3 regions of the Bacillus sp. AL-1R genome follow, and region 3 is predicted to be linked to each of the others. Evidence: riboswitches for the same ligand, from Rfam matches in the RefSeq annotation. Region 3 holds a riboswitch; each other region holds the start of a gene.
The links. A riboswitch is a leader RNA that binds a small molecule or an ion and turns the genes downstream of it on or off. The one in region 3 is predicted to bind S-adenosylmethionine.

Region 1: it holds a riboswitch for S-adenosylmethionine, as region 3 does, so the genes downstream of both, mtnK (S-methyl-5-thioribose kinase) here and ACSBO6_RS15240 (ABC transporter permease) in region 3, are expected to answer to the same signal.
Region 2: it holds a riboswitch for S-adenosylmethionine, as region 3 does, so the genes downstream of both, ACSBO6_RS02495 (methionine ABC transporter ATP-binding protein) here and ACSBO6_RS15240 (ABC transporter permease) in region 3, are expected to answer to the same signal.

What each region holds. Positions count from the first base shown of each region.
Region 1 is NZ_CP197469.1:1,819,153-1,826,760, forward strand. It holds gene ACSBO6_RS08570 (pyridoxal phosphate-dependent aminotransferase) at 1-573, opposite strand, end outside; gene ACSBO6_RS08575 (carbon-nitrogen family hydrolase) at 719-1,513, shown strand; SAM riboswitch class I at 1,565-1,724, shown strand; gene mtnK (S-methyl-5-thioribose kinase) at 1,805-2,971, shown strand; gene mtnA (S-methyl-5-thioribose-1-phosphate isomerase) at 2,978-4,027, shown strand; gene ACSBO6_RS08590 (hypothetical protein) at 4,461-4,574, shown strand; gene ACSBO6_RS08595 (cysteine-rich CWC family protein) at 4,696-5,067, shown strand; gene ACSBO6_RS08600 (MerR family transcriptional regulator) at 5,287-5,688, shown strand; gene ACSBO6_RS08605 (glutamine synthetase family protein) at 5,746-7,047, shown strand; gene glnA (type I glutamate--ammonia ligase) at 7,162-7,608, shown strand, end outside.
Region 2 is NZ_CP197469.1:528,192-535,799, forward strand. It holds gene ACSBO6_RS02480 (ribonuclease M5) at 87-437, shown strand; gene ACSBO6_RS02485 (thioredoxin family protein) at 453-776, shown strand; gene ACSBO6_RS02490 (hypothetical protein) at 979-1,341, shown strand; SAM riboswitch class I at 1,419-1,529, shown strand; gene ACSBO6_RS02495 (methionine ABC transporter ATP-binding protein) at 1,669-2,670, shown strand; gene ACSBO6_RS02500 (methionine ABC transporter permease) at 2,672-3,340, shown strand; gene metQ (methionine ABC transporter substrate-binding lipoprotein MetQ) at 3,363-4,184, shown strand; gene ACSBO6_RS02510 (2-hydroxyacid dehydrogenase family protein) at 4,238-5,209, opposite strand; gene ACSBO6_RS02515 (DUF3298 and DUF4163 domain-containing protein) at 6,751-7,467, shown strand.
Region 3 is NZ_CP197469.1:3,167,008-3,174,615, reverse strand. It holds gene ACSBO6_RS15245 (DUF2975 domain-containing protein) at 1-177, opposite strand, end outside; SAM riboswitch class I at 677-783, shown strand; SAM riboswitch class I at 854-952, shown strand; gene ACSBO6_RS15240 (ABC transporter permease) at 1,169-2,101, shown strand; gene ACSBO6_RS15235 (ABC transporter permease) at 2,101-3,048, shown strand; gene ACSBO6_RS15230 (ABC transporter ATP-binding protein) at 3,062-4,084, shown strand; gene ACSBO6_RS15225 (ABC transporter ATP-binding protein) at 4,077-5,030, shown strand; gene ACSBO6_RS15220 (peptide ABC transporter substrate-binding protein) at 5,051-6,670, shown strand; gene ACSBO6_RS15215 (Fur-regulated basic protein FbpA) at 6,767-6,934, shown strand; gene ACSBO6_RS15210 (YwaF family protein) at 7,031-7,608, opposite strand, start outside.

The DNA.
Region 1 (7,608 bases), 1.3 Mb from region 3:
TTCTTTAAAAAATTCTTCTGTTGCTATAGCACCTGTTGGATTATTTGGATAATTGATAAATAATATTTTACTAGCATCCAAAACATCATGAGGAATTAATTGATAATCTGGTAAAAATTGATTTTGCTCAAGTAATGGGAGCATGTATGGTACTGTTTTGGAAAGGGATATACCAGATAAATAGTCTGGGTAGCCTGGGTCAGGTACTAAAATTGTATCTCCTGGGTCACATAAACAAAGTGGTAGCTCAACTAATCCAGCTTTACCACCGAATAATATGGCTACTTCTTCCTCTGGGTCTAAATCAACATCATACTCTCGTTTGTAAAATTCGACAACAGCTTTTTTTAAAGAGCTCAATCCTCTAAACGGAGAATAACGATGAGTTAAAGGGTTTTCAACAGATTTTTGTAGTGCTTTAATAATATGGTCAGGTGTAGGTTGATCTGGATTTCCTTGACCAAGATTAATGACATCATGACCATTACCGATTGACTGATTCACTTTTTGAACTAGTGATGCAAAAAATTGTTTTGGTAAATTGTTTAATAGTTTACTATGATTCAAGTGTATCACTCCAAAAATATAATAAAATTAATTTAATAAATCGTTTCTTAATCGAATGATTTTCATGAACGACTGTTGCAATAACTTTCACCATCATATATGCTCGATGTAAAAATGTCTATAAAATTTAGAATAGGGTGAATAAATTGTGATTAAAATTGCGTGTATTCAATGTGACGTTATTTTAGGAGAATCAAAGGCTAATTTAGAGAAAATAAGAACGCAAATAAACGAGGCACTGAAAGAAAATATTCGTGTAATCGTATTACCTGAGCTATGGACAACGGGCTATTGTCTAAAAGAAATTGACTTGCACACAGGTGAACAAGAAGCAATTATTTCTGAACTTCAGTCCATTGCAAAATCGAATAATGTACTATTGATTGCTGGTTCGTTCCCTATTGCTAGAGAAAATGGTGTTACGAATACGTTAATTGTGATTAACAATACTGGCGAGGTTGTAAAATCGTATGACAAAGTTCATTTATTCCAGTTAATGAACGAGCATCACTATCTTCAATCAGGAAAAACAGATGGTCTGTTTGAAATCGATGGATTAACGGCTGCAGGTTTTGTTTGCTATGATTTGCGTTTTCCAGAATGGATTGGCGCTCATTCGCAAAAAGGTGCAAAAGTTTTATTTTTCGTTGCCGAATGGCCAATTCAAAGAATGAATCATTGGGAAATTTTATTAAAAGCAAGAGCAATCGAAAATCAGTGTTATGTTGTTGCGTGTAATCGGGTAGGGAAAGATTTAGCGAACACATTTGGTGGAGGATCTATGATTATTGACCCTTGGGGTGAAGTAATTTCCAAAGGTAGCGTGAATGAAGAAATTGTTTTTGGTGAAATTGATCCGAAAAAAGTAGACGAAATACGAGGTACAATCCCTATTTTTGAAGACAGAAAAGAAGAAATTTACAAAAAGTTTCAAAAAAGTAATTGACAAATTAAAAATGTATAAACTAAAATACGATTATAAAATCAAATATGCGAACTCTTATTTCGAGTAGGCGGAGGGATTTGGCCCGACGATGCCCAGCAACCGACCGTAATACCATTGTGAAATGGGGCGTATTATTTACGCCTTGAGCTTAAATGCTCAGTAAGGCACGGTGCTAATTCCAACAGAAAAGAAATTTTCTGGTAGATAAGAGACGAAAGCCAATTAGTATTGCCTCTTTTCGTCTCGGAAAAGAGGCTTTTTATTTTGCAAAATTCAAAGGGGATGAATTTAGTGACTGTTATTGAACGAAAAGAATATAGACCTTTAACAGAACAAACTGCGATTACTTATTTACAAAAACTTGGCTATTTTAAAAATGAACGTTGTGAAAGTATAGAAATCGGGGATGGAAATTTAAATTTAGTGTTTAGAGTTAAACCATTAGGAAGCGAGAAAGGGTTAATTATAAAGCAGGCTCTACCATATGCAAAAGTTGTCGGTGAAAGCTGGCCACTTACTTTAAAGCGAGCTACGATCGAAAGTAATGCGACAAAAATATACAATGAGTTAATCCCATTGCATGCACCAAAAATTTTAGCGCATGATGAAGAGCAAGCTGTAACTGTAATGGAAGATCTTTCACACTTGCAAATTTTACGAAAAGGACTTATTGAGAAGAAAAGCTATCCGTTTTTAGCTGAACATATCGGAGAATTTCTAGCAAAATCATTATTTTACACTTCAGATTTCGGAGCTTCACCTGCTAAGAAAAAAGAGTTAGAGTATCTTTTTAATAATCCTGAATTATGTGATATAACAGAAAATCTTGTTTTCACAGATCCATTTTTTAATAGTGAAACAAATAGTTTTGAAGAAGAATTAACAGACGAAATTCAAGTGCTATGGAATGATGCAGATCTACAACTTGAGGTGGCAAAACTAAAATTAGATTTCTTATCGAAAAAAGAAGCGTTATTACATGGTGATTTACATACGGGAAGCATTTTCGCATCTGCAACAGAAACAAAAGTCATTGACCCTGAATTTGCATTTGTCGGACCAATCGGATTTGATTTAGGGCAAATTCAAGCAAATTTACTGTTTCAACTGTTCAGCCGTACTGAATTAAAAGACGAAATTTTCGATCATATTTTAACCATCGAAAAAGTGTTTAATGAAACATTTACTCAACTATGGGAAGAGCATAGTGTTAGACCATTTAACCAAAAAGCTCTAATTAAAGAAAAACTGGAAGGATATTGGATAGATGCAATTGGGGTTATTGGATGTGAATTAATCCGAAGAAGCATCGGTCTAGCTCATGTTGAAGACTTTGATTCCCTTGAACACCATCAAAAAATTTATGCAAAGAAAAAAGTCTTAATATTCGGAGTTCATTGCATAAAAAATAGATTTACTATTAGGAATATTAGGAATTTACTTAACGGATTGGAGTAATTATTGATGACTACATTACAGCAAATACCTGAATCATTACAATGGAACGGTGAAAGTTTAAAAATTTTAGACCAAACAAAATTACCTACTGAAATTCACTACTTTGATGCAACGACATTAATTGATGTACGTGAAGCAATCGTAAAATTACAAGTAAGAGGAGCACCAGCGATTGGTTTGGCAGCTGCATATGGACTTTATTTAGGTGTTCGAGAACTTGAAACTGAACAAATTGATGAATTTCATCAACAAGCACGATTATTAGCGGATGAATTAATTAGTGCTAGACCAACGGCAGTAAATTTAGCATGGGCTGTTGAAAAACTAATTAAAACTAGTAAAGAAGCAGTGACTGTAGCCGAAGCTAAATTAATCATCATGGAAGAAGCGATTAAATTACATATAGCAGACGAGGCAACTTGCAAGAGAATAGGTGAAAATGCTTTAACATTACTACATGACGGGGCAGCAGTATTAACTCATTGCAACGCAGGGAGTATTGCAACAAGTCGATACGGAACAGCCTTAGCCCCACTTCATTTAGCAAAAGAAAAAGGCTGGGAAATATCAGCTTATGCAACAGAAACAAGACCAGTATTTCAAGGAGCAAGACTAACATCTTGGGAATTGAACCAAAGTGGTATCCCTGTTACATTACTAACTGATAATATGGTCGGCTATTTATTGCAAAATAAAAAAGTAGATGCCGTTATTGTTGGAGCAGATCGCATTACCGCAAATGGAGACACTGCAAATAAAATTGGTACATTACAATTAGCGATTTTAGCTAACTTTTACCAAATCCCATTTTATGTAGCCGCACCTTTATCAACAATTGACTTATCAATCGAATCAGGGAATGAAATTGTCATCGAACAACGCGATCGTACTGAAGTAACACATATCGGAAATGTACAAATTGCACCGGAAGGCATCGATGTACTAAACCCAGCGTTTGACGTGACACCGAATGAATTAATAACGGCTATTATTACGGAAAAAGGAATTATTTCTAGCGATTATAAGGAAACGTTTAAAAGTTGGGAGCAATCTTAATTTGATTCAACGAAAAAGTCCCTCGCATGATTGAGGAAATTTTAATCGGTTGAAGAATGATTGGATTACACTTCTTCCCTAGGAAATAGTTATATAGTTTCGAACTATTAGATTATGTGAACTAGAATTTTCTATTAATATAAGAAACAATAGGTAAAACTTTGAATAACATAAGATAAAATAGGCCAATCCTTTACAGTATGGATTGGCTTTTTTCAGCACACCTTCTATTAATCATGAAAAAGATGTTCTAATTAAACGAATTAGTACTTTAGCTGAATTAAGCATACTGGCATTTTGTGGTAATATGAACTAGAGAATCCTTAAAAATTCTACTGAAGATGGAGTGAAATCATTTTTAATTCAAATTCTATTAGCTAATAAATATAATCGAAGAAACTGATCATTACCCGGTACGCACAGGGGAAATCGTATCCAAAAAATGGAGGAAGAATGGCTAGCGTTATCATCTACACAAGGGGTTCTATGGTTATGGGAAAACAAAGAGATAAAGAGTGTAGATGAAGCCTATTTTATAGATTTATAATCTATTAAGCTAAAAAACTACATAAAAGTCTTTATAGTGTGAAGCTAAAAAATTAATTAGTTCGGCACGATCCGCAGAGTTAGTAGGCTATAAAAGAGCACATGATTGAGGAGGGGATCTAATGGCAATTAAGCTCTGTCCCATGTGTGGTAATGGGAATAAGTGCTCAAGTGGAAAGACTTGTTGGTGTAATGATGAGTATTTTCCAAGAGAAATCTTTGATCAATTACCAAAAGAAGAGGTAAGAAAATCTTGTATTTGTAAGTCTTGTTTAGATCAGTTCAAAGAAGATAACAGAATAGAAAATATAAAACCTTCTGATATCGGACCAATAGTTTTTGGTCGTAAGAATGGAGCAAAACAGATTGATGAAGTATGTTATTGCTATGAGAAATTTAAAGATCAACTTAAACCAGGGACAGTAACGAAGTGTTTCAAAGAAAAATGTGCTAATTACTTAAGATGTACTGAAGAACTTAATAAAGAAGTTTGACCGAAGAACAAGTACGTGTTTAATCATAATTGAAGAGAATACAAATCGTTATAATCTCCAAACTAATGGAGATTATTTTTTTTAATAAAATAGTAGAATTTTTTCTAATGTTGCATAGTATAAAAAACAAATATTTTCATGTTAGATTTTCTAACATCGTATTGACAGATTATCTAACATGAATTAAAATACAAATAGATGAACGAAAGGAGCATTGCTATGAATGATCAAGTAAGACGCTCAACGCCACTTTTCCCAATCGGAATAGTCATTTCGTTAACTGAATTATCTGCAAGACAAATTCGATATTATGAAGAGCATGATTTAATTCGTCCTGCTCGTACTGAAGGAAATCGTAGATTATTTTCTTTCAATGATGTCGATCGATTGTTAGAGATAAAAACTTTTATAGAACAAGGCTTAAATTTAGCAGGAATTAAAGAAGTACTCAATTTAAAATCGTCAGAAAAATCCAAAGAAACAGTCGTTCAACAAGTCATTGTTGAAAAATCAATATCAGATGAACAGCTTCGAAAAATGCTTCGTCAAGAGTTATATCAAAATGGTAAGTTAGGTAGAACTTCTTTACGACAAGGAGATATGTCTCGATTCTTTCATTAAGTTATTGATTAAGTCCGGATTATTCTAGCTTTTATATTTATATGGGGGGAAATATAAATGAAAAAGGAAACGATTTTAAATAGTGTTGAAGAACATAGTCTTGAATTTGTACAGTTATTTTTTACAGATGTAGAAGGGGTATTCAAACATTTAGAACTACCAATCACACAAATTGAAAAAATACTTAATAATGAAACTATGTTTGATGGCTCTAGTATTAACGGATTCACAAAAATTGAAGCAAGTGATATGATGCTTTACCCAGATTTGAATACTTGGAAAGTCGACACAATCGAAAAAGTTGGACTCTTCATTTGTGATGTTCATTATCCAAATGGCACACCTTTTGAAGGTGATCCTAGAAATGTGCTTAAACGAGCAATTGAAAAAGCGACTGACAAGGGATTTACTTCGTTTAATGTTGGACCTGAACCTGAATTCTTCCTATTTAATAAGGAGGGAAATCAATTAGTTCCAAATGACAATGGTGGATATTTTGATGTAGCCCCCCTAGATAAAACAGTTACAATACGACGTGAAATTACGAAAGCACTTCAAGCTTTAGGGTTAGAAGTTGAAGCTTTACATCACGAAGTTGCAATCGGTCAACATGAGATTGATTGGAAATACGCACCAGGATTACAAACAGCTGATAATATTCAACTATTTAAATATACAGTTAAAACAATTGCTGAAAAAAATGGTTTAGTTGCTACATTCATGCCAAAACCAATTTTTGGAGAAAATGGCTCAGGGATGCATTGTCATATGAGTCTAGGAAATGATAATGGTAATGCCTTTTATGATCAGCATGATTCAATTGGATTATCTGAAACAGCACGACAATTTATTGCAGGTGTTTTAACACATGCCCGTGCAAATGCTTCAGTTACAAATCCAACAGTTAACTCATATAAGCGTTTAGTTCCAGGCTATGAAGCACCAGTTTACGTAGCTTGGTCACAAAGTAATCGTACTTGTACAATCCGAATACCGGCTGCAAGAGGTGCAGGTACAAGAATCGAAGTACGAAATCCAGACCCATCTGCAAATCCTTATTTAGCTTTAGCTGTTTTATTATCTGCAGGCTTGGATGGTATTGAAAGAAAATTAACGCCTCCAGTCGAACGTAGTGAAAACCTGTATTTGATGGATGACGTAACTAGAAAAGCAGAAGGTATTGAAACATTACCTGGAAGCTTACTTGAAGCCGTGACAGAACTTGAAAACAGTGAATTCCTACAACAGGTATTAGGAAAACACGTATTTTATTCATTCCTTCAAAACAAAAAAGAAGAATGGGATGCTTATCGATTACGTGTATCAGAATGGGAAAAAGAAACATATTTAAACTGCTAATCACTAAACTTAAAATAAAAAAATAGAAAAGTGGAAGTAGTTTAGCTCTACTTTTCTATTTTAAAGTGTGTTAGACTAATTTTGTTTGTTGCATACGAAAGGGGAACTTTTATAATGGCTAAGTTTACAAAAGAAGATATTTTCCGTATTTCAAAAGAACAAAACGTAAAGTACATACGTCTACAATTTACGGATTTACTAGGGGTTATCAAAAACGTTGAAATTCCAGTAAGTCAGCTTGAAAAAGCTTTAGACAATAAAATGATGTTTGACGGTTCTTCAATCGAAGGATTCGTTCGTATCGAAGAATCAGATATGTATTTATTCCCTGATTTAGACACTTGGGTAGTATTCCCATGGACTGCTGAAAAAGGAAAAGTAGCACGTTTAATCTGTGATATTTACAATGCAGATGGCACTCCATTTGAAGGAGATCCTCGTAATAACTTAAAACGTATGTTAAAAGAAATGGAAGCTTTAGGCTTCACAGATTTCAACTTAGGGCCTGAGCCAGAATTCTTCTTATTTAAATTAGATGAAAAAGGTGAACCAACTCTTGAG
Region 2 (7,608 bases), 1.8 Mb from region 3:
ACAAAGAGGAAATCGAATATACTATATACAAAAGATTTTTAGTCAAAAGTTTTTGAGTCCTATACATTAGGTGATGCCCAGTGAATATTGAAGATCAAAGAAAAGTTATCATTGTCGAAGGTACTACTGATAAGAGAAAGATACAGACGATCATAAAGGAGCCTGTTGATATTATCTGTACGAATGGTACAGTTGGTACTTCAAAGCTAGATGAGCTTGCTGAAATGTTAGATTTAAGAGAAATCTATGTGTTAGTAGATGCAGATGAGGCCGGTGAAAAGCTTAGAAGACTGTTAAAAAGAGAATTTCCACAGGCAGAGCATCTGTACATTGATCGAAGTTATCGAGAAGTGGCAACAGCTCCGAGTCAACATTTAGCTAGTGTATTATTAGGGGCGGATATTTTAGTATTTACAGATTATTTACGTACAAATTAAAAAGGAATAAAGATTATGCAGCAATGGACAAAGAATGAAATAATGCAAAGAGTTCAATCAAAAGAGACAACAGTTATTTATATCTATACCGCAATGTGTGGTACATGCCAAGTAGCGTCAAAAATGCTAGAAATAGTAAATGAGATTCTGCCAAATTTACCAATCTGTAAGGTGAATATTAATGAAATAGTGGAGGAAGCTCAAAGTTGGAAAGTTGAAAGTGTACCTTGTTTACTTATTTTTGAAAATGGGGAAATGAAACAAAAAATTTACGCTTTCAAGTCTGTACCTTATTTACATGAATTGTTAAAAAAATATAATTTATATATTAAACGATGAGTGCATACTGTTAGTTGCACTCTTTTTATATGGCTAAAACTATTTCCTGATTTTAGACATATTTCTTGGGAAATGAGTTGAATGTTGTAGAAATAAAATTAAAATATAGATTTTTATCAAGGTAAATGTCGAGAGAAATATAAAGAATACACCTCTTATCTATGAGAAAATAAGATTAAAGAATTCGGGAGAGGTGTTTATTATGGAAATCAAGGAGTGGGTTGGACAAGCAAGAAACTTATTTATAAAAAAGGAATATTTACAAATCATTTTGCCAATTGAAGAAAAGATTGTAGAAATTAATTGTCTGAATGAAAAAGTTTTTATAAAGTTAAGCAAAAAGGCTCCTTTTATTGAGGTAATTGATCGTTCGATTCCGCAACTCAGAGTTAGTTTTTCAAAGGATGGATGGGAATATCTAAATTCAGGTTTGCAAAGATTAGGGCTTTTATTAAAACTAAATGACGCTTCTTTTGAAGGGAACTATCGATTATTACTACTTATGGAAACCATTTTTCAATATACGAGTGTTGAAAACGAAAAAAAACTTATAGAAAATTGTTGACAACTTGTGTCTATCTTTGTAGAATTGGACTTACGTTAAAGAAATTGCACTCAACAACTAAATAGATCGTAAGTTAACTCTTATCGAGAGAGGTGGAGGGACTGTGCCCTGTGAAACCCAGCAACCGTCAATGATCGTCATTGAAATGGTGCTAATTCCTGCAAAGCATATGCTTTGAGAGATGAGAGAAAGGAATACTTTTTGTATGTTAAACCTTTCTGCTCATGTGAGTTGAAAGGTTTTTTTGTTTTATGCGACTAAAAAAGTACTTTCTTACAAAAAATTGAAAGAAAAGTTGTTAGAATGTTTTGAAAGGAGAACAAGTGTATGATTCAAATAAATAATGTAAGTAAAACATACAAGGGTAAAAAGGGCACAGTTACCGCAGTACAAAATGTTTCGTTAAATATTGAAGCAGGTGAAATTTTTGGCATGATCGGATATAGCGGCGCAGGGAAAAGTACGTTATTACGTATGCTGAATGGACTTGAATCACCTACAACAGGTGAAGTTATTATTAATGGTCAATCGATCTCTAAATGCTCATCTAATCAGTTAAGAAAAGCAAGACAGAAAATAGGAATGATTTTTCAGCATTTTAATTTATTGTGGTCAAGAACTGTATTAGAAAATATACTTTTCCCACTTGAAATTGCTAAAGTTCCAAAAAAGGAAAGCATTAATCGTGCGAAAGAATTAATTAAACTTGTTGGTCTTGAAGGTAGAGAAAATGCTTATCCTTCTGAACTGAGTGGAGGTCAAAAGCAACGTGTCGGAATTGCAAGAGCACTTGCTAATAATCCAGATGTTCTTTTATGTGATGAAGCGACTTCTGCACTAGATCCAGAAACAACGGATTCAATATTAGCTTTACTAACTAATATAAATAAACAGCTTGGCATTACAATTATCCTAATTACTCATGAAATGCATGTCATTCAAAAAATCTGTCAAAGAGTAGCTGTAATGGAAAACGGAAGTGTAGTAGAAGAAGGCCATGTTGTTGATGTATTTACTCGTCCTAAACAAGCAATTACAAAGAAATTTGTGACGCAAATCAAAGGCGATGAAGGTGAAGTAATTTCTCATGGTGATGGGAAGGATAATACTTACAAGCTTACCTTTAAAAATGGTCAAGCAGATCAGCCACATATTTCTGAAGTTGTTAAGCATTTTGATATTGAGATTAACATTCTGCAAGGGAAAATTGTTCAAACTGCTGAAGGCTCTTATGGGACAATGAAGATTCAACTTGTTGGAGACATAAATAACATCAAAGAGGCAATTGCTTATTTAGAATCAAAACAAGTTGAAGTGGAGGTAGCATAAGATGACACAACTTTTTCCGAATGTTGATTGGGATGCAATGCTTTTAGCCACTCAAGAAACATTATTCATGACAGTAATAGCTGCACTTGCAACGTTCATTTTTGGACTAATAATAGGTTTATTCTTATTTTTAACTAGCAAAGATCAGCTTCTTGAAAATAAATTTTTTAATACTATCCTAGCAGCGTTTGTAAATATTTTTCGTTCAATACCGTTTATCATTTTAATCATTTTATTAATTCCATTTACCATCTTTATTCTTGACACTATGCTTGGAGCAAAAGCTGCATTACCAGCATTAATAATTGGTGCTGCACCATTCTATGCAAGGATGGTTGAAATCGGATTACGTGAAATTGATAAAGGTGTAATCGAAGCTGCAAGAGCAATGGGAGCTAGTACCTTTACAATCATCGTAAAAGTATTAATACCAGAAGCATTACCAGCAATTATTTCAGGTTTAACTGTTACTACAATCGCAATTGTTGGTTATACAGCAATGGCTGGTGTAGTAGGTGGTGGTGGACTCGGTAACTTAGCATTTATGGAAGGGTACCAACGTTCAAATAACCAAGTAACACTTGTAGCGACAGTAATTATTTTATTAATCGTATTCATTCTTCAATTTATTGGTGATTTAGTAACAACAAAAATAGATAAAAGAGCTTAATCATATAAGGGAGGAACTGACAGTGAATTTCAAAAAAATCGTAGGATTATTAGGAGCAGGTGTTTTAGCATTATCTTTAGCAGCATGTAATAAAGGTGGAGAAGATAAAAATAAGGAATTAGTGGTTGGTGCATCAAATGTACCGCACGCAGTTATTTTAGAACAAGCTAAGCCAATCCTTGAAAAAGAAGGAATTAATTTAAAAATTGTTAAATTCCAAGATTACGTTTTACCAAATAAAGCACTAAATTCTAAAGAATTAGATGCAAACTATTTCCAACACATTCCATACTTAGAAGCTCAAATGAAAGAAAATGGTTACAAATTTGAAAACGCTGGTGGCATCCACATCGAGCCAATCGGAGTTTATTCTAAAAAATATAAGAGCTTAGATGATCTACCAAATGGAGCTAAAATTATCATGAGTAGCTCAGTAGCTGACCATGGTCGTATGTTAAGCTTATTACAGCATGAAGGTTTAATTAAACTTAAAGCTGGAGTAGATCCTACTACTGCTCAAATTAAAGACATAGCAGAGAATCCAAAAAACCTAAAATTCCAAGCAGATGTTGACGCTGGTATGCTTCCGAAAGTTTATCAAAACAATGAAGGCGACGCAGTGTTAATTAACACAAACTACGCGATTGATGCTGGTTTAAACCCAATGAAAGATGCTATTGCTTTAGAAGGTAAAGAATCTCCATATGTAAACATTATTGCTGTTCGTAAAGGTGATAAAGATAAAAAAGAAATTAAAGAGCTTGTAAAAGTATTACACTCTAAAGAAATTCAAGATTTCATCATTAAAAAATATAAAGGTGCTGTAGTACCTGTAAGTCAATAATAAAAATAGAGGGTACCCCAAGTAACTTTTGATGGGAACCCTCTTTTTTATTTTTAATTCTTCACTAGAATTTGATTTACAGGTGAGATTGGTGGTCGTTCAGCAATAACTTCAATAATATTTTTAGCTGCTATTTCCGACATAGCATCACGAGTTTCATATGTTGCATTTCCAATATGAGGTGTTAATACAACATTTGTAAGTGATTTTAGTTCTTCTGTTATTTTTGGTTCGAATTCAAATACATCGAGAGCAGCGCCCGCAATAATACCTTCCTTTAATGCTTCTACTAATTCCTGTTCGTTCGCTAAAGGACCTCTAGCTGCATTGATAAAAAATGCCGAGTCTTTCATCTTGCAAAACTCTTCTTTACCAAATAAATGGTGTAGCTCAGGTTTATAAGGACAATGAAGGGTTATATAGTCAGAAGTCTGTAGAAGTTCATCCAGCGATACGTAAGTGGCATTTAATTGTTGTTCTAGTTCATTACTCAATCTTCTTGGTTGATGATAAATAATATTCATATTAAACGCCTTAGCTCGTTTAGCTACTGCTTGTCCGATATTTCCAAAACCATAAATACCTAAAGTTTTTCCTGATACTTCTGTTCCTCTAAAGAATAATGGAGCCCATCCTTCAAAACCTTTTGTTCGGCAAAGTTCGTCTCCTTCGACTATTCTTCTGGAAACAGCTAAGAGAATTCCTAAAGTTAGCTCAGCGGTAGCGTCTGTAGAAACGAGTGGAGTGTTTGTCACATGAATCCCCTTACTAGTTGCATAATCTACATCGATATTATTAAATCCTGCTCCGTAATTAGCAATAATATTTACATTTTTAGCAGCATCAATTACTCTTTTTGTGATTGGAGTGGATAGTAAACTTAAAATTGCATCTACCTCACTAACAAGTTCACACAATTCATCTTCTGTAATTAATTGCTCATTTTCATAAACAATAACATGATGATCTTTTAATAATTGCTCAGCCTTTTCTGGAATTTTCCCCGCTACTAAGATATGTGCCAAATTAGAAACCTTCTTTCAACAGTTTAATAATGGATTGTTAATGTTTTTATTATAAATGAAGTTTCAAGTTTTTGTTCACTTTAGTATTTGGTTAGTTTAAAGAATCTATTTATTTTTAAGATTTGTTATCAATGGGAAAAGCAGATCGTAGTCTGCTTCACCGTTGAAATAAAGCATAATCAATATAGAACAAACGGAAGTCTAATTGTGTATTTTAGCAAAAATTTAAAATGTAATTCTTAATAAGAGGTTCATGAGGAAGGAAATCAGTGAAAAATGGAAAGGTACTTCCTCATAGGAGGTTCATGAGGAAGGAAATCAGTGAAAAATGGAAAGGTACTTCCTCATAGGAGGTTCATGAGGAAGGAAATCAGTGAAAAATGGAAATGTACTTCCTCATAAGCGGTTCATGAGGAAGGAAATCAGTGAAAAATGGAAAGGTACTTCCTCATAAGAGGTTCATGAGGAAGCAAACAAGCGAAAAATGGAAAGGTACTTCCTCATAAGCGGTTCATGAGGAAGGAAACCAGTGAAAAATGGAAAGGTACTTCCTCATAAGAGGTTCATGAGGAAGCAAACAAGCGAAAAATGGAAAGGTACTTCCTCATAAGCGGTTTATGAGGAAGGAAACCAGTGGAAAATGGAAAGATACTTCCTCATAGGGGGTTCATGAGGAAGAAAACCAGTGAAAAATGGAAAGATACTTCCTCATAGGGGGTTCATGAGGAAGAAAACCAGTGAAAAATGGAAAGGTACTTCCTCATAGGGGGTTCATGAGGAAGAAAACCAGTGAAAAAATGGAAAGGTACTTCCTCATAAGAGGTTCATGAGGAAGAAAACAAGCGAAAAATGGAAATGTACTTCCTCATAAGAGGTTCATGAGGAAGGAAACCAGTGAAAAATGGAAATGTACTTCCTCATAAGAGGTTCATGAGGAAGGAAACCAGTGAAAAATGGAAAGGTACTTCTTCATAAGAGGTTCATGAGGAAGGAAACAAGCGAAAAATGGAAAGGTACTTCCTCATAAGAGGTTCATGAGGAAGGAAATCAGTGGAAAATGGAAAGATACTTCCTCATAGGGGGTTCATGAGGAAGAAAACCAGTGAAAAATGGAAAGGTACTTCCTCATAGGGGGTTCATGAGGAAGAAAACCAGTGAAAAAATGGAAAGGTACTTCCTCATAAGAGGTTCATGAGGAAGAAAACAAGCGAAAAATGGAAAGGTACTTCCTCATAAGAGGTTCATGAGGAAGGAAATCAGTGAAAAATGGAAATGTACTTCCTCATAAGAGGTTCATGAGGAAGGAAATCAGTGAAAAATGGAAAGGTACTTCCTCATAGGAGGTTCATGAGGAAGAAAACAAGGGAAAAATGGAAAGGTACTTCCTCATAAGCGGTTTATGAGGAAGGAAACTGTGAGTAAAATGAGCTGAATAACTGTCCGTGGATTGAATGTAAAATTTTTGACTCTTATAAAATATTTCATAAATAAATTAAAAGAAACTCATACTATTTTTTAATAAAGATAGTAGGAGGAGTCTAGTGAAAAAGTTTCTATATTATTTTTTATTAATCATCATGACTAGCAGTATTAATTTGTGCTCTATTAAATTTGTTAATGCGGAATCGAAAGCCGAAATCAATGAAAACGCATTAACGAGACATATTAAAATTACTGAACAAAAACTAAATGATGCCCCGATTAAGTATCCTCAAATAAGTGGAGCATCTAATTCAAAAGCACAACAAAAGATCAATGGGATCTTAAAACAAGGTGCTGATTTAGCCAATAGTAATCGTTTGAAGCTATTAGAAGACGAGAAAGAAGCAAAGTCAAAATGGGATGCTAGCCAAGGGCCGTGGAGACCATATGAATATGTTTTTATTTATAAAGTACTATATAATAATCTTGATAAATTAAGTGTTATTTATAATGAATATTCATATACAGGTGGAGCACATGGAATGACAATTGGTACTACATATAATTTTGACGTAAAAACAGGTGAAGTAGTTCCGTTGTCTAAGTTAATAAACGAAAATACAAAATCCGTACAAGAATATGCTTATCAGCAATTACAAAAGAAATATAAAGAATATGTATTAATAAAATCTCCTAACGAGATTGACTTAAGTGACAAAAATCGATTATGGGCATTTGACCATGCGGGCATAAAATTAATTTTTAAAGAATATGAAGTAGCTGCATACGCTGCAGGCATGCCAGAAGTCTTTATACCTGTGCAGGTTTATCAATAAAGTATATTTATTAACAAAGAAAAAGGACCTTCATGTAAAAAAAAGGTTCTTTTCTTTGTTTATTTGATAAACTTGATTAATGAAAATAAACATTTTCGTAAATAATGGTAGAGTCTGCATGAAAACATTCATTTGTTTTAA
Region 3 (7,608 bases):
AGCAGCTCCATACATTACGAGGAAAACGAGATATTTTATTGCAGTCATATTTGGATACAATTTAGATACGAAATTCGCAATATTTGGGACCAAAAATATACATAAAGCAAGCACTGCAATTCCAACAAGAAAAATAATTGCTTTTAAGAATGTAGTTGAACCTCTTTTACCATTCATATTATATACCTCACTTTTTTAATAACAAGATGAATTTATTATATTATTTATCGATTAACAATAAAAATATGTTGTTTTTTATTTTATTTAGAATGTTATATAAAAGCGCAAAAATACTGAGAATAAATTAAAAGAGTAGATTGAAATGGAATATGAAAGAGAATAGGTGAATTGATTTAATTGTTTTTTTACAACAATTAAAAAACAAAATTAATTTTTTAATATAATAATTACCGATTTGGTTTTAATCGTTAATTTGTTGTATTTAAGGTTTTAATAGAAAGAATCAAGATAAATATATAAGGTAAATGGCTAAAGTATTGTTACTTGTTAGATTTGATAATAAATTATATTGTTTGGAGTAACAAGGTTTTCTACAATAATTTGGAATTAATTCCCAAAAAATACTGAAAAATCGAACATTTAGCAAATGGGTTGACGCGAATTTTTATATCGGTTAATCTTGGTTCAATCAATTTATAAAGTACATACCAAATAATTCTTATCCAGAGAGGTGGAGGGACTTGGCCCTATGATACCTCAGCAGCGGGTTCTATATGAACACTGTGCTAATTCCATCAGGGTATAGCCCTGAAAAGATAAGAAGAGTAGATGAAAAACAAGTCCTCTTCTATCTTAGAAGGGGATTTTTTTCATCTTTAAAACAAAATAAAATTTCTTATCCAGAGAGGTGGAGGGACTGGCCCTATGAAACCTCGGCAGCGGGTTCTTTGTAATACCGTGCCAATTCCAAGGGAGATCCCAAAGATAAGTAGAGTTAGTAAAAACCTCTCAACTTGTCTGTGTTGAGAGGTTTTTAAGAATAAATCTTATGAATGTGGAGCTTAAAGAAGAAGTGTTGGAAATTTTTTGATTATATAACCAAGTATTCTTATGTGTTTAATATGGTTTTTATATTTTCATTTGTTGTTGCCACCAAATTAGGTGTTCTACATATAAACCAGTTTTTAAAAGGGGGAAGATACTGAAAATGAGATTTTTATTTAAAAGATTAACAACTATGATCCTCACGATTTGGATTATTATCACGCTTACTTTTATCATTATGCATCTTATTCCTGGTGATCCATTTGCATCGGATGCAAAATCATTACCTGAGGAAATTGTTAGGAATATGCGGGCTAAATACAATTTAGATGAACCGCTATATGTTCAATACTTACTATATCTTAAAGATTTATTACATTTTGATTTTGGTCCATCTATTCAATCGAAATCGAGAGGGGTAAACACATTAATTGCAGAGGGATTTGGACCATCAGCATTGTTAGGAATTCAAGCATTGTTAATAGCTTGCGTGGTTGGTATTGGATTAGGAACGATTGCAGCGTTAAGGCATAATAGGTTACTTGATTATTTATCAATGTTTATAGCAATCATTGGAATTTCGGTTCCTAGCTTTATATTAGCTCCATTATTAATAAAATATATTAGTGTTCAATGGGGACTCTTACCAGTAGCATCTTGGGGGACCTGGAGTCATTCTATCTTACCGACAATCGCTTTAACGGTAGGTCCAATCGCAATAATTACTAGATTTGTCCGTACTAGTATGATCGAGATTTTAAGTCAGAATTTCATTAAAACTGCAGAAGCTAAGGGTCTTTCAACATTTGAGATTGTCATAAAGCATGGTATACGAAACGCGTTAATTCCAGTTATTTCTTTTATTGGTCCCTTATTTGCAGCTGTCATTACTGGAACTTTTGTAATTGAGAAGATATTTGCCATCCCAGGTCTTGGTAAATATTTTGTAGATAGCATTTTCAATCGAGATTACCCAGTTATATTAGGTACTACTATTTTTTATAGTTTTATATTGATCGGTACGTTATTTGTAATCGATTTATCCTATCGTTTGATTGATCCACGAATAAAATTTGGAAAGGGAGATGAATCATAATGAATCAACCCGAAACGAATCTCGACACTCTCTTTCGCAAGATCGATCGGTCGACTATACAGAAACAAAATATTTCAAGACCCCAGGAAACCTATGCGAATGAGATTTTTAGAAAGATAGCTAAAAATAAACTTGCAGTAGTTGGATTTATTTTACTTACACTCATTATTATCCTTTCAATTGTAGGACCACATATGGTTCCGTATAGTCCAAGTAAACAATCTTTAACTCAAGGCAATTTATCTTTATCAAGCAAACATTGGTTTGGAACGGATGATTTAGGTAGGGATGTTTGGGCAAGAACTTGGGCTGGTGCTAGAATATCACTCATTATCGGATTCTCTGCAGCTTTAATCGATTTATTGATTGGAGTATTTGTAGGGGGAATTTCAGGCTATATGGTTGGCAGAGGTAAAATAGGAGATCGAATCGATAGTGTTTTAATGAGAATTGTGGAAATTCTTTATGGGATACCGTATTTACTAGTTGTAATCCTCTTAATGGTTATTATGAAGCCAGGACTAGGTACGATAATTTTAGCGTTATCAATCACAGGCTGGGTAGGAATGGCAAGAATCGTTAGAGGACAGGTCCTACAATTAAAACAACAAGAATTTATACTCGCTGCACAAAAGCTTGGTACATCACATTGGAATATAATTTTAAAACATCTTATTCCGAATATGATGGGAATTATTATTGTAAATTTAACCTTTACGATTCCTCACGCTATATTTGCTGAATCTTTTTTAAGTTTTCTAGGATTAGGGGTACAGGCCCCGTCAGCAAGCTGGGGTACAATGGCAAACGATTCATTGGGAGTTATTTTAAGTGGACAGTGGTGGAGATTGTTTTTCCCAGGTTTAATGATTTCATTAACGATGTTTGCTTTTAATGCTTTTGGTGATGGATTACAAGATGCATTGGATCCTAAGTCGAATAAGTAAGGAGGGATAAACAGTGAATTATTTATTAAAGGTTAATGATTTACATGTCTCTTTTCGTACAAATGGTGGAGAGATTAAAGCTGTAAGAGGTGTTTCATTCCATGTCGATCGTGGAGAAATTTTAGCCATTGTAGGTGAAAGTGGATGTGGAAAAAGTGTAACAGCACAATCTGTTATGGGGATGATTCCAAAAACTGCTGGAAGCATAAAAGAAGGCGAAATTTCCTTTAAAGGAAAAGACTTAATCAATTTTTCAAAAAAGGAATATCAAAGAATAAGAGGATCTGAAATAGGGATGATTTTTCAGGACCCTATGTCTGCATTAAATCCAACAATGAAGATTGGTAGACAAATAGACGAAGTGTTAATAAAGCATAAAAATCTATCGAAAAAGGAGGCCAAACAAAAAACGATCGAGTTGCTACAACAAGTTGGTATTCCAGATCCGTTTAACCGTTATTCCGAGTATCCACATGAGTTTAGTGGTGGTATGAGGCAGCGTGTAGTAATCGCTATGGCTTTAGCTTGTGATCCTGAATTAATCATTGCAGATGAACCGACGACCGCACTTGATGTAACGATACAGGCACAAATTTTAGATATGTTAAAGACCATCCAAACAAAGAGGAACACTTCTATTATTCTCATAACCCATGATTTGGGTGTAGTTGCAGAAGTAGCAGACCGAGTTGCAGTGATGTATGCAGGAAAAGTGATTGAAAGTGGAACAGTAAATGAGATTTTCGAAAAACCAATACATCCATACACATTAGGCTTACTCCAATCTGTTCCTAGACTTGAAATAGAAGAAACAGAAAGGCTATTACCAATTGAGGGAGCACCTCCGGATTTATTTTCACCGCCAAAAGGATGTCCTTTTGCGCAGAGATGTCCTTATACAATGGAAGTTTGTGTGGAACATATGCCAAAAACTGAATCAATTACAGAGTCTCATCATGTCAGTTGTTGGTTAAACGATCCAAGAGCATTTAAACAGAAAGAACTCACTGGTGTAAGGAGTGAAAATATTGTCTGAGTATGTACTAGAGGTATGTGATATTAAAAAACATTTTAAAGTAGGGCCAAAGAAAACCGTTAAATCGGTTGATGGAATATCATTTGGAATAAAAAAGGGAGAAACGCTTGGGCTTGTTGGAGAAAGTGGAAGTGGTAAATCCACACTCGGACGGACTGTTGTCGGTCTATATGAAGCAACTACAGGCAATGTCTTGTTTGAAGGAAAAAAACTATCAGAATTGGATTCTAAAGGTAAAAAAGAGTTTAACAGACAAGTTCAAATGATTTTTCAAGATCCGAATAGTTCTCTTAACCCAAGGATGAAGGTTGTAGATATAATCGCAGAAGGGATTGATGCTTATAAATTATTAAAAGGAAAAGAGAGAAAAGAAAGAGTATATGAACTGCTTGAACAGGTTGGTTTACATAGGGAGCATGCAGATCGGTATCCACATGAATTTAGTGGAGGTCAACGACAAAGAATTGGAATCGCTAGAGCATTGGCTCTAAAACCATCGTTTATCGTTGCTGATGAAGCCATTTCTGCATTAGATGTATCAGTTCAAGCTCAAGTTATTAATTTACTAAAGGATTTACAAAAAAACGAGCAATTAACTTACTTATTTATTGCACATGATCTTGCAATGGTTAAGCACATTAGTGATCGAATCGGTGTGATCTATTTAGGAAAAATGATGGAATTGGCAGAAAGTACGGCATTATTTAGGGAACCGCTTCATCCGTACACTAAAGCACTTTTATCGGCGATTCCAGTGTCTGAACCAAAATTAAGGGGGACAAAAGAACGCATCGTCCTTTCTGGAGACCCACCGAGCCCATTAAATCCCCCTACAGGATGCCCTTTTAGAACTAGATGTCCAATGGCAATGGATATTTGTGCTGATAAAGTACCTGAGTGGAAAGAAGCTAGCAAAAACCATTGGGTTTCATGTCATTTATTTTAAACAAATTGGAGGTTATCTAATTGAAGAAAAATGCATTCATTCTTATTTCAATATTGATATTTATACTAGGATTAGCTGGATGTGGTAGCAATTCTACTAGTAGTACAGAGGAAAAAGGAAACGATATTAAACAAGAAATCGTAACGAACCTAGCAGGTGAACCTTATACGTTAGACCCTGCCTTTGCATCTGATACAACGTCTTTCTGGGTTATTGATAACTTATACGAAGGTTTGTATCGCTATGATAAGAAAGGCAATGTAGTAAAAGGTGTAGCGAGTAACGTGGATGTTTCCAAAGATGGAAAAACATATACTTTTACAATCCGAGACGGACTTAAATGGTCTAATGGTGATGATTTAACAGCGAATGATTTTGAATATGCATGGAAAAGAGTTTTAAATCCAAAAACTGCGGCTTATGATCCTTCAAGCTTTTATTACATTAAAGGTGCTGAGGAATACAACACTGGAAAGGGATCAATTGAAAGCGTTGGTATTAAAGCAACTGATTCTAAAACACTAGTAATCGAGTTAAAAACACCAATCGAATTCTTTCCTAAAGTATTACTTGGACAAGCATTTTTACCGGTTAACCAAAATGTAGTAGAAGGTAATAAGAATTGGGCGGCTGAAGCCAAAACCATTGTAACAAATGGTGCTTATACATTATCAAGCTGGAAGCATAATAACCAATTAACAATTGAAAAAAGTAATGCTTATTGGGATCGAAAAAATATATCAATTAATAAAGTTCAATTTAAAATGGTTGCTGATGCAACAACTGAGTACCAAATGTTTAAATCAAATGAACTTGATTTCGTAAAGAACATACAAACAGAAGCAATAGAGCAAGAAAAAAATAGTCCAGAATATGTTAATTCAAAGCAATTTAGTGTTTATACATACTCTTTTAATGTAAATGAGAAGCCTTTTACAAATTCAAAAATTAGAAGAGCATTTGCTGAGGCAATTGATCGTGAAGCAATTACAAAAAACATTTCTAAAGGTGGAGAAGAACCAGCTTACGGGTATGTACCTTTTGGCGTAAAGTCTCCTTCAGGAAAGGATTTTAGAAATGAAGCAAATAAATACTATCAGTTTGATAAAGAAGAAGCAAAGAAATTACTTTCAGAAGGTTTGAAGGAAGAGGGATGGAGCAAATTACCAGAAGTAACACTCAAATATAATTCAGAAGGAAACCATAAAAAAATTGCCGAAGCACTTCAAGAAATGTTTAAAGAAAACCTTGGTGTAAAAGTAAAATTAGAAAATCAAGAATGGAAAACTTATATTGATACATTTAAGCAAAAGAATTTCCAACTTGCCCGAATGGGTTGGGGCGGAGATTTCCTTGATCCATATCCTGTTTTAAATCTTTATAGTAAGAACAGCTCAAGTAATTTTACAAATTGGAGCAACCCAAAATTTGATCAATTATTGGAGAAATCGTTAATTGAACAAGATGAAGAAAAACGATATAAGTTATTGCATGAAGCAGAGGATGTATTAATGGGAGATATGCCAATTATTCCAATTTACTTCTCATCACAGAATTCTTTAGTGAAGAAAAATATTAAAGGTATTCGCTTTGATCCATTGAACAATCCAGACTTCCGATTTGCAAAAGTAACAAAGTAAGAAAATAGGATGCTCTCTTTATTATTTCTTTTAATAAGGAGAGTATATTAATCCTTAAAAATTGAGTTGAACAAAGGGGTGAATAAAGTGGAAAATATGTTGAGAAAAGCGGTAGAAACTAGAAAGCAATATCTCATTAACAAACTTATTAAAGTTGGAGTATATAAAAAAGAGTCCTCTCATTTATTTGTTTTAACGTTAACTGAACTTGAAGATGAATTTAATCGTGTAATAAGTATGAAAAAAAGTAAAAAATTAAGTTAACCTATATTATTAAATAAACAAAGCCTTTATCATAGAATACCAAGTAACTAATGATATAAGGCTATTTTTTATTTCATTTAACTCAGGTGACACCAATTATCGATTTCTTTCTATTTTCCTTTTTATCCAAAACGGACTATACAAAATGTAAAAGGTTACAATCATCACTATTTCTGCCGAGAGAAGATACCATGGCCAAGGTCCTAAATAATCTAAAATAGAAGCATTTTCTGGCTTTTTCATAAGATACATAAAGTTAGAGTTCAACGCCTTATTAATGAAAAATACGCAAGCTGCATAAAGGTTAACAATGAGAACGGTCACCCACATCGATGGGATGGTCGGTCGAAATTTACTGGCCACCACCATAACTAAACAGGCAAGAACCACTCCTCCGTGCGAAACAAAAAATTCAAAATATCGAAAATGCAAAAACGAATAATGGCCAAGATCAGGTGTCATGATCGCTTGAATGGAACTGGCTAAACCAGCAAAATACATGAATTGAAACATTCTATAACTATTTGTCAGAAGCATTATAATTCCTAAAATGACAGTAAGATCACTAAGTTCAAGTGGTAAACCATTTTTAAGCGACCAAGCATTCTCATACACAAGCCATATATGATATAAAATCTCAGAAGCCAATAAGAGAAATGCTACAGAGAAACGAA